Regions from separate parts of the Brevibacillus sp. NL20B1 genome, predicted to be linked through region 1. Evidence: riboswitches for the same ligand, from Rfam matches in the RefSeq annotation. Region 1 holds a riboswitch; the other holds the start of a gene.

What was found. A riboswitch is a leader RNA that binds a small molecule or an ion and turns the genes downstream of it on or off. The one in region 1 is predicted to bind lysine.
Region 2: it holds a riboswitch for lysine, as region 1 does, so the genes downstream of both, KDN35_RS10980 (aspartate kinase) here and KDN35_RS15830 (amino acid permease) in region 1, are expected to answer to the same signal.

The regions. Positions count from the first base shown of each region.
Region 1 is NZ_JAGTPT010000025.1:53,203-58,304, forward strand. Features, by position in the region: gene KDN35_RS15825 (aminotransferase) at 1-823, shown strand, start outside; gene KDN35_RS15830 (amino acid permease) at 865-2,319, opposite strand; lysine riboswitch at 2,426-2,614, opposite strand; gene KDN35_RS15835 (extracellular solute-binding protein) at 3,169-4,239, shown strand; gene KDN35_RS15840 (ABC transporter ATP-binding protein) at 4,252-5,102, shown strand, end outside.
Region 2 is NZ_JAGTPT010000013.1:95,149-100,250, reverse strand. Features, by position in the region: gene KDN35_RS10985 (DUF2507 domain-containing protein) at 26-472, shown strand; gene KDN35_RS10980 (aspartate kinase) at 642-1,883, opposite strand; lysine riboswitch at 2,124-2,309, opposite strand; gene KDN35_RS10975 (aspartate/glutamate racemase family protein) at 2,523-3,212, shown strand; gene uvrC (excinuclease ABC subunit UvrC) at 3,244-5,073, opposite strand.

The DNA of each region.
Region 1 (5,102 bases):
CGACGAGGTATTGGTCGTCGAGCCCTGCTATGTCTCCTACGAACCGGTCATCCGTCTGGCCGGCGGGGTGCCGGTGTTTTTGCACACGCGCGCGGAGCAGTCGTTTAAATTAACGCCTGAGGAGCTGGAGGCGCACATCACGCCGCGCACCAAGGCGATCATCTTCTGCTACCCGAACAACCCGACCGGCAGCACGATGTCGGCGGAGGAGTGGAAGCGGCTGATCCCGATCCTCGTCAAGCACGATCTGCTGGTCATCTCCGACGAGATTTACGCGGAGCTGAGTTACGGTCAGCGGCATGAGAGCATCGCCGCCCTGCCCGGGATGAAGGAGAGGACGATCCTGATCTCAGGTTTTTCCAAAGCGTTCGCGATGACGGGCTGGCGCCTCGGCTACGTCTGCGCGCCGGAAGATCTGCTCGGCGGCATGCTGAAGATTCACCAGTACACCATGCTGTGCGCGCCGATCATGGCGCAGATGGCCGCTCTGGAGGCGCTGCGGCATGGTCAGGCGGACATGGAGAGGATGGTGGAAAGCTACCGGCAGCGGCGCAATTTCGTCGTGCAGGGATTCAAGGAGATCGGCCTGTCCTGCCACGAGCCGGAAGGGGCGTTTTACGCGTTTCCTTCGATCGCGTCCACCGGGCTGGATGCCGGCGAGTTTGCCGAGCGGCTGCTGATGGAGGAAAAGGTGGCCGTGGTGCCGGGTGATGTGTTTGGCGACAGCGGCAGAGGCCACATCCGCTGCTCCTACGCCACTTCCCTGGATCAGCTTGGGAAGGCGCTGGAACGGATGGGGCGGTTCGTGCAGCGACTGTCGTAAAAAAGGAAAGGCCGGGGGTTCCCCGGCCTTTGCTATACCGATTAGTTGGATATTGTAGATTCGTCCGTGGAGAGATCCACTTCCCGCAGCGGCACCACTTTCGTCTTTTTCACGGCTTTGTAGCCGAGCCAGACGATCAAAAACAGCGGCAGGCCGATGTACGAGACGAGAATGCCGTTCCAATCGATCGTCTCCCCGGTGAAGGCGGTGTAGTTTTGGCCGAGGATGACGAAACAGCAGACGACGAATGCGAAAATCGGGCCAAACGGGAACCACTTCGCCCGGTACGGCAGTTCGTTCAAATCGCGGCCTTGGGCTGCAAACGCTTTGCGGAAGCGGTAGTGGCTGATTGCGATGCCCAGCCAGGCAATAAACCCGGACATCCCCGAGGCGTTGAGCAGCCAGATGTAGACAGTCCCGTCGCCAAACAGGGAGGCGAGAAACGCAAACATCCCGATGCTGGCAGTCAGCAGCAGCGCATTAACCGGAACGCCCCGCTTGTTTACCTTGCTGAACAGCTTGGGCGCCTTTCCTTCCTTGGCCAGCGTCCACAGCATGCGGGTGGAGGCGTACATGCCGGAGTTGCCCGCCGACAGGACGGAGGTCAGGATGACGGCGTTCATGACGGATGCGGCAAAGGCGAGTCCGGCTTTTTGGAACACCAGCGTAAACGGGCTGATCGCGATGTTCTCGATGTCGCCGTTGACCAGGTTGGGGTTGTCGTACGGGATCAACAGCCCAATCACGAAGATCGCCAGGATGTAGAACAGCAGGATGCGCCAAAACACCTGCTTGATCGCTTTCGGCACGTTTTTGGCAGGGTTTTCGCTTTCACCCGCAGCGATCCCGACCAGCTCCGTCCCCTGGAAGGAGAAGCCGGCGATCATGAAGACGCCGAGCATCGCCATGAAGCCGCCGTTGAACGGTGCATCGCCGACGGTAAAGTTGCGGAAGCCGACTGCTTCACCGCCCATGATGCCCAAGATCATCAGCAGGCCGATGACGATGAAGATGATTACGGTCGCTACCTTGATGAGGGAAAACCAGTATTCCGATTCGCCGTATCCTTTTACAGACAAATAATTCAGACCAAACATAAGCGCGAGGAACAGGGCGCTCCACAAGATGGACGGCGTGTCGGGGAACCAGTATTTCATGATCAAGGCCCCGGCTGACAGCTCGACGGCGATGGTGATGGCCCAGTTGTACCAGTAGTTCCACCCCAGCGCAAAGCCGAGGGACGGATCGACGAACTTCGTCGCGTAGGTGGAAAATGAACCGGAGACGGGGAGAAACGCCGCCATCTCGCCCAAACTGGTCATCAGGAAGTAGACCATCAGGCTGATGGCCGCGTAGGCGACGAGTGCGCCGCCCGGACCGGCGGAGTGGATGGAGCCGCCGCTCGCCAAAAACAGCCCCGTGCCGATGGAGCCGCCAATGGCGATCATGGTCAGATGTCGGGCCTTGAGGCCCCGCTGCAGTTGATTGGATTCCATGAGTGCTTGCACGACCTTTCTACAAAGATAGTCAGAAGGAAGGTCGGACATAAAAAATACCGCCCCAACGAACAGGGCGGTACTGTTACATCCCCACCAAGCCTTCGTTGAAGATAGCACATCACGTTTGCCCGGCTCGCAAACGTGACAGTTCTGCCCCTTTCGAGTACAGCCCCAGCCCGTGTGCCCAGAGAATGCACAGCGGACTTCGGCGGCTTTTCCCTCCTCTGGAGTCATCGATCTTCTCTGGATCTCGTGCCAGAATCATATAAAAGCCGCGACCTCTATCCCCATCGCATGTGATGAGGATAATCTGTGAAGTTTTGTTACGGTTCAAGTATATAGAAAATCGCGGCAAAATCAAGCACTAAAAACTGTAAGAGGTCGTTTTGCATACAAAGCGATTAGCTGAAATGATTTTTTATTGAAGAACATGCATAAGAACAGCCATGAGATATTCATTTTTTACAAGCTTTCTGATGAAATAAAACGGCTGCCCCAACATCACAACAAAAGCAAGGTAAGCGGGGGAAGGACTCCTTCACTCAAAACTATTTTCCGCATACCTATTTATTTACGTTTGGGACCCAGTAATTTCCTTCATTCTAGACTGACTTGTCCGAAAAATTCGATCATTTTCGTTGACAGATAGAAAAGAAACTGGTTATACTGGAAGAAACACTGATCGGATAGCATATTTTCCCATACGGTTAGGCGGAGAAACGGAGAAACCCTTACCCGTAAACACACTCCCAAAGGGGGATGTGTTTATCTACGTGAGGGTTTTTCTTTTTCCTCGGAAACTGTTTGACTATTCGATCAACAATCACAGAAAGAGGGGTCTGACACATGTTGAAAAAATGGTTGAACGTAGCAGCCACAGCCGTTTTGCTCTCCACTGTCGCCTTGGCAGGGTGCTCCTCCGGCCAGGAGGCTTCGTCCGGCAGCACACCGGCGGGAGACGGATCGGGAGGAACAAAAGAACTGGGCCCGATCGCGCTGTATTCCCCTGAGACGCCGGATATGACCAAAGAAATTGGTCTCAATTTTGAAAAGGCTTTCAAAGGGTCTTCCATCAACGTGCAGTACGCGGGGACCAACGTGCTGGTCAACCGCATGATTGCGGAAAAAGACAACCCGCAGGCGGACGTCTGGTACGGCGGCGGAGGATTCCTGCCGTTTGAAGCGGCCAAGGACAAGGACATCATCACATCGTACACGCCGGAAGCAATCAAGGATTGGCCGGAAGTGCGGGACGGCATCAAGCTCCGCGACAAGGACTGGAAGTGGATCGGCGCGGAAGTGTTCGTGCTCGGCTTTGCCTACAACAGCGACCTGGTGAAGCCGGAAGAGGCGCCGAAAAACTGGGACGACCTGCTTGACCCCAAATGGAAGGGCAAAATCCAGATGCCCAACCCCGCCGCGTCCGGCACCGCCACCCTCACTGTGCTGAGTCAACTGATGGCCCGCGGCGAAGAGCAGGGCTGGGACTACTTCAAAAAATTGGTGGAACAGATGAGCGCCATGCCCGACTCCGGCTCCGCACCTTCCAAAGCAGTAGCCAAAGGGGAGGCGCACATTGCGATCGCCTTTGACTTCATGGTGTACGAAATGAAGGCCAAGGGGGAGAAAATCGATTTCATCGTGCCGGACAAGACGCCGGTCATCGTCAACCCGGTGTCGCTCGTAAAAGACGGCCCGAATCCTGATGGCGGCAAGGCGCTGATCGACTACCTGCTGTCCAAGGAAGGGCAGCAAACGCTGGCCAACTGGTACCACATCCCGATCTCCAAAGACGTGGAGTCGAAAACGCCGCTTACCCTGGAGAAAGTCATCCCGCACGCGCAGGAGCTGGACATCGACTGGGTCGTGAGCAACTACGACCGGGTGCGCAACGAGTGGCGGCAAAAATTCCAGTAAGGAGGCTCTTGCATGGGGTCGGTTCGAATCGAGCACTTGCACAAGCAATTCAACGGAATCACCGCTTTGGAAGACGTCAATCTGGAGATTCGCGAAGGCGAATTCTTCGCTCTGCTAGGGCCATCCGGCTGCGGCAAAACGACGACCATGCGCTGTGTGGCCGGTTTTGAAAGCCCCACCTCAGGAAAGATTTTCATCGGGGAGCGGGATGTAAGCCACGTGCCCGCCAACCAGCGGAACTGCGGCATGGTGTTTCAAAGCTACGCGCTGTTTCCCCATCTCAGCGTATTTGAAAACGTCGCCTACAGCCTGCAGGTGCGCCGCTTTTACCAGGGCGGCCTGGGCACGAAGCTGTCCGTGCTGGCCCACATGCTCAACCGCAAGCTGGGGAAAGTGGACAAGGAGATCGAACAAAAGGTGCGTGACGCCCTTGACTTCGTCGAGCTTGGCCACCTCGCCGACCGACTGCCCGGACAGCTTTCGGGCGGCCAGCAGCAGCGCGTGGCGCTGGCCCGGGCGCTGATCATGGAGCCGGCCGTCCTGCTGATGGATGAGCCTCTGTCCAACCTGGACAAGAAGCTGCGCAACAGCATGCGCGTCACGATTCGGCGCATCCAGCAGAAAGTGGGGATCACGACGATTTTCGTGACGCACGACCAGGAAGAAGCGATGAGCATGGCCGACCGCGTGGCGGTGATGCAGGGCGGCAAACTGGTGCAGGTGGACACGCCCACGTCCCTGTACAGCCAGCCAGCCTCCACGTTTGTCGCCGATTTCGTCGGCTCGTCCAACATCTTTAAAGCGACGGTGAAGGAGTCCGGCGAGGCGGGCACGGTGCTGCAGCTCGTCGGCGACGGAATCAT
Region 2 (5,102 bases), on a different contig from region 1:
TGCAGCCGGGAAGGAGGGTCGTGACGTGAAAGAACCGGATCAACTGGAAGCCTTGCTGCCTTCCCGCATCATCGCAGATATTGAGCGCATCCACATGCCCTATCTGGGCTATCACTTACTGCGCGAGCACCTCACCCGCTCGCTTTTGGGCGAAAGCGAACCGCCCATTCTCCACTGGCTGGGAAAGGAAATGGGGAGGCAGATTCCCATCCGCTCCGCCAACGGTCTGGTGTTTCCCTTTATCCGTCTGGGGCTGGGCAAACTGGACCTGTTGGAAGACGGGGAGCGGCAGATTCGTTATCGGCTGACCCATACCATCTATCGCTACATGTCGCCCGAACGCATCAACCGTTCCCTCTCTCTGGAGTGCGGGATCATCGCCGGTGCTGTCGGCCGTTGGAAGCAGCGGGAGATGAAAACCCGGATGGAGACGGAGGAGACGGGCAGCGTCCTGATTACCGTTCACTGGTAAGGTCTGGCCGGGACGAAAGTGAGCCGACCGGGCAGGAGCGGGGAGGCGAGGCATCGCGCTGCCGCTGCCACGCGATTTCCCGCAAACATCCCACCAGAAGAAAATCCCCCTTTTTCCGCGGCGAAAAAAGGGGGACAGCATGTGTGTTCCGTATTGGGCTGTCAGCGGGTCATACTCCGTGTACGACAGCTGTTTCCGCCACGTCGAGGCCGTATGCGGTGTGCAGGCAGCGCACGGCCCGCTCGGTGTGTTCCGCCGGGATGACGCAGGACACCTTGATGTCAGACGTGGAAACCATTTTGATCGTGATCTCCTGCTCGGCCAGCACGCGGAACATCTCGGCGGCCACGCCCGGATTGTTCACCATGCCGGCTCCGACAATCGAGACCTTGGACAAGCCCTCTTCGCATTCCACTTTTTCAAAACCGAGCTGCTCGCGGTGGGCGTTCAGCGTATCGAGCGTCTTTTTCAAGTCGCTTCCTGCCACCGTGAAGGAAATGTTGGTCACGGCCGCGTCGTACGAGCTTTGGATGATGATATCCACGTTTACCTGGTGATCCGCCAGCGTGTTGAACAGCCGGGACAGCGTGCCTACGCGTGCAGGCATCCCCACAACCGTCACCTTTGCGACGTCTTCGTCGTGGGCGACGCCGCTAACTACTCTTCCTGTTTCCATATGCGCACCCTCCTCTACGTACGTGCCTTCTTCTGTCGTAAAGCTGGAGCGGACGACCAGCCGGACCTTGTGGGTCTTGGCTGCCTCCACCGAGCGCGGATGCAGCACGCCCGCCCCCAGGTTGGCCAGTTCGAGCATTTCATCATACGAGATGCTGTCCAGTTTGCTCGCCGTCGGAACCACACGCGGGTCGGCAGTGTAGACGCCGGCCACATCTGTGAAAATTTCGCATTTGTCCGCGTTGAGACTGGCTGCCAGCGCCACCGCGGACGTGTCCGAACCGCCGCGGCCCAGCGTGGTGATCTCGCCTGCTTCGCTGACGCCCTGAAATCCAGCCACGATGACGACCCGGCCGCGCGCCAGTTCCCTTCGGATTCGTTCCGTCTCAATATGGGTGATCCGGGCCTTGCCGTGGATCGACTCGGTCGTCACTCCCGCCTGCCAGCCCGTCAGGGAAATGGCGTCATACCCCTTTTGGTGCAGCGCCATCGCCAACAGCGCAATCGACACCTGCTCGCCAGTCGCCAGCAGCATGTCCATCTCCCGCTCCGACGGGTAGGGGGAAATCTGTTTGGCCATATCCACCAGCACGTCTGTGGACTTGCCCATTGCCGACACGACGACGACCATGTCGTGTCCAGCTTCCTTATATTGAATAATCCGGTCCGCTACTTTCATAATCCGTTCAATGGTACCTACGGAGGTGCCTCCGTATTTATGCACGATCAACCCCATGCGGCTTCTCTCCCTTTTCCTATTCAACATGTTCACATATCTCTTTGGATTCTTCTTTCATCAGGCCATCTTCTCAGGCCATCTTCGTTTCACTATTATTATTTCTCACTCTTGCAAAAAAGGCAGCGACGAGGATACACCTGTCACTGCCTGCCAGTTCGACATACCGGTTCCTCCTTCCCTTGGCCACGTGAACAGTTGAGCATGACAGAACATCCCCTGTTCCATTCTCAACCGACATCGTGAGATAGCTCTCCATCCGGCAACGGGAATTGCACGGATGACAGTCCTGCGCTTATTCAACGCAGACCCAGCACGGAGGAAGCGGGCCTTTCTCCGTACTTCGGCGAATTCCCCTTTCCCGTACCCGTCACAGATGCCCGATCTCAGGGAGGTACTCATGGTTTTCGCGCCTCTACCTCACTCCTAACGGGAAGTGAGGCTTGTTATGCTGTTTGTATGGGATTATACCACGTGTACGAAGGCGGTTCAATCAGAAATTTCATTAAAGTTTGCAGCATCATGGTAAAGTCCGTGCCTGTACGAGCCGTAACTTCTGTCATAGCCCTTATTGCCAGATGATACCGAAAATTGTATATTATTTCTCAATTTCATAGATTTCATGTTGGGGGTATGTGAATGAAGACGATCGGCCTGATTGGAGGAATGAGTTGGGAATCGTCGCTCGAATACTATCGGTTGATCAACCAGCTCGTCAAAGAGCGCCTGGGCGGCCTGCACTCCGCCTGCTGCATCATGTACAGCGTCGACTTTGCACAGATCGAGGCGTTTCAGCGTGAGGGGCGCTGGGACGACGCCGGTGCAGCGCTTGCACATGCGGCAAAGGCGCTGGAACGGGCGGGAGCCGACTTCATCGTGCTCTGCACCAACACCATGCACAACAACGCGGAGGCGATTGAACAAGCGGTGACAATTCCCCTGCTGCACATCGTCGACGCCACGGCAGAGCGGATTGTTCAGCGCGGAATTCGGCGCGTTGGCCTGCTGGGCACCCGTTACACCATGGAATTTCCCTTCTACCGCGAACGGATGCGCCGATACGGAGTAGAAGTGCTGGTGCCGGACGAGCCTGACCGCGCCATCGTCAACCGCATTATTTTTGAAGAGTTGTGCCTGGGAAACGTATTGCCAAAGTCCAAGCAGGAGTACCTGCGGGTAATGGACGGCCTCGTTCGCCGCGGAGCGGAGGGCGTCATCCTCGGCTGCACGGAAATCACTCTGCTGATCAAACCGGAGGATATGCTTGTGCCGCTGTTTGACTCCACACGCATCCACGCGGAGGAAGCCGTGACGCGGGCTCTTGGATGACACACGTAAAAAAGGCTGATGCCCGCACTCGTCAGGCGTCAGCCTTTTTGTCTGTTTCGCCGGATGCTCCGTTTGCATCCCCGTCCGCCTGTTGTCGCAGGTGGCGCAGGATCTCTCGGGCCAGCTTGTCGCCGATGCCGATCTGCCGGAAGTCTTCCACGGTCGCTTCACGCATTTTTTTCAGCGAGCCAAAATGCTGGAACAACAGCTTGCGCCGCTTTTCGCCAACACCGGGAATCTCGTCCAGCCGTGACGATAGCATCGTCTTGCTGCGCGCCTGCCGGTGAAATGTGATGGCAAAACGGTGCACCTCGTCCTGAATTCGCTGCAGCAGGTAAAACTCGTAGCTGTCCCGGCGAAGCTCCACCGGCTCCGGCGGATCGCCGTAGAGCAACTGCGCGGTCCGGTGCTTTTCGTCCTTGGCCAGGCCGCAGACGGGGATGTAGAGACCCAGCTCGTTTTCCAGCACGTCCATCGCCGCGCTGATCTGCCCCTTGCCGCCGTCGATGACGATGAGATCGGGCAGCGGCTGGCTTTCCTTCAGCAGGCGGGTGTAGCGGCGGCGAATCACTTCCCGCATCGCCCCGTAGTCGTCCGGCCCCTCGACGCTTTTGATCTTGAATTTGCGGTACTCTTTCTTGTCCGGCCGGCCATCGGTAAAGACCACCATCGCTGACACCGGTGTCGTGCCCTGAATGTTGGAGTTGTCAAATGCCTCGATGCGGTGCGGCGTGCCAATCCCAAGGATGTGCCCCAGATTGTGCACCGCCTGGATCGTCCGCGCATCGTCCTTGGACATCAGCGCAAATTTTTCCTGCAGGGCAATCCGCGCGTTTTCGGACGCCATCTGCACCAGTTCCCGCTTTTTCCCTCGCTTGGGCGCGTACACCTTGACGCCCAGCCACCCCGCCAGCAACTCCGGCTCGCTTCGTTCCGGCAGCAAAATCTCCTTGGGCAGCGCGTTTTGCTTGTCGTAGTAAAACTGGGTGACGTAGGACATGAAATCTTCCGTCTCGTCGCCGTAATACGGGAACGACGTCGTCTCCCGTTCGATCATCTTGCCCTGCCGCATGTAAAAGATCTGGATGCACATCCAGCCCTTGTCGACAGCAAAGCCGATGATGTCCCGGTCCACCGTGTCGGTAAACGTCACCTTCTGTTTTTCCATCACGGCTTCGATGCTGCGGATTTGGTCGCGAAGCTCCTTGGCGCGTTCAAACTCCATGTTTTCCGCTGCCTGCAGCATCTTTTCCGTCAGCTCCTGCTTGACCGCCTCGTGGCCGCCGTCGAGAAAACGGCAGATCTCTTCCACCAGCCGCTGATTCTCTTCCGCAGGCACCTCGTGAACACAGGGAGCCAAACACTGCCCCAGGTGGTAGTACAGACACACCTGCTTCGGCAGCGTTTTGCACTTCCGCAACGGGTAGAGGCGATCCAGCAGCTTTTTCACTTCGGATGCCGCTCCCGCATTGGCGTAGGGACCAAAATAGCGCGCCTTGTCCTTGACCACCTTGCGGGTGATTTCCAGGCGCGGATGTTTTTCATTGGTGACCTTGATGTACGGATAGGTTTTGTCGTCCTTCAGCATTACATTGTAGCGCGGATTGTGCTGCTTGATCAGGTTGCACTCCAAAATCAGCGCTTCGATCCCCGAAGAAACGACGATGTATTCAAAATCGGCAATTTCGCTGACCAGTAATTGCGTCTTGCCGTCGTGACTGCCTACAAAGTAGGAACGGACGCGGTTTTTCAGCACTTTGGCCTTGCCCACGTAGATGATGTCTCCGTCCTTGTTTTTCATCAGGTAGCAGCCCGGCTTCTCCGGCAGGACGGCCAGCTTGTCTTTCAAGGAGCTGTTCACGGCTGCCCCCTCCTTTCTTCATATCCGGA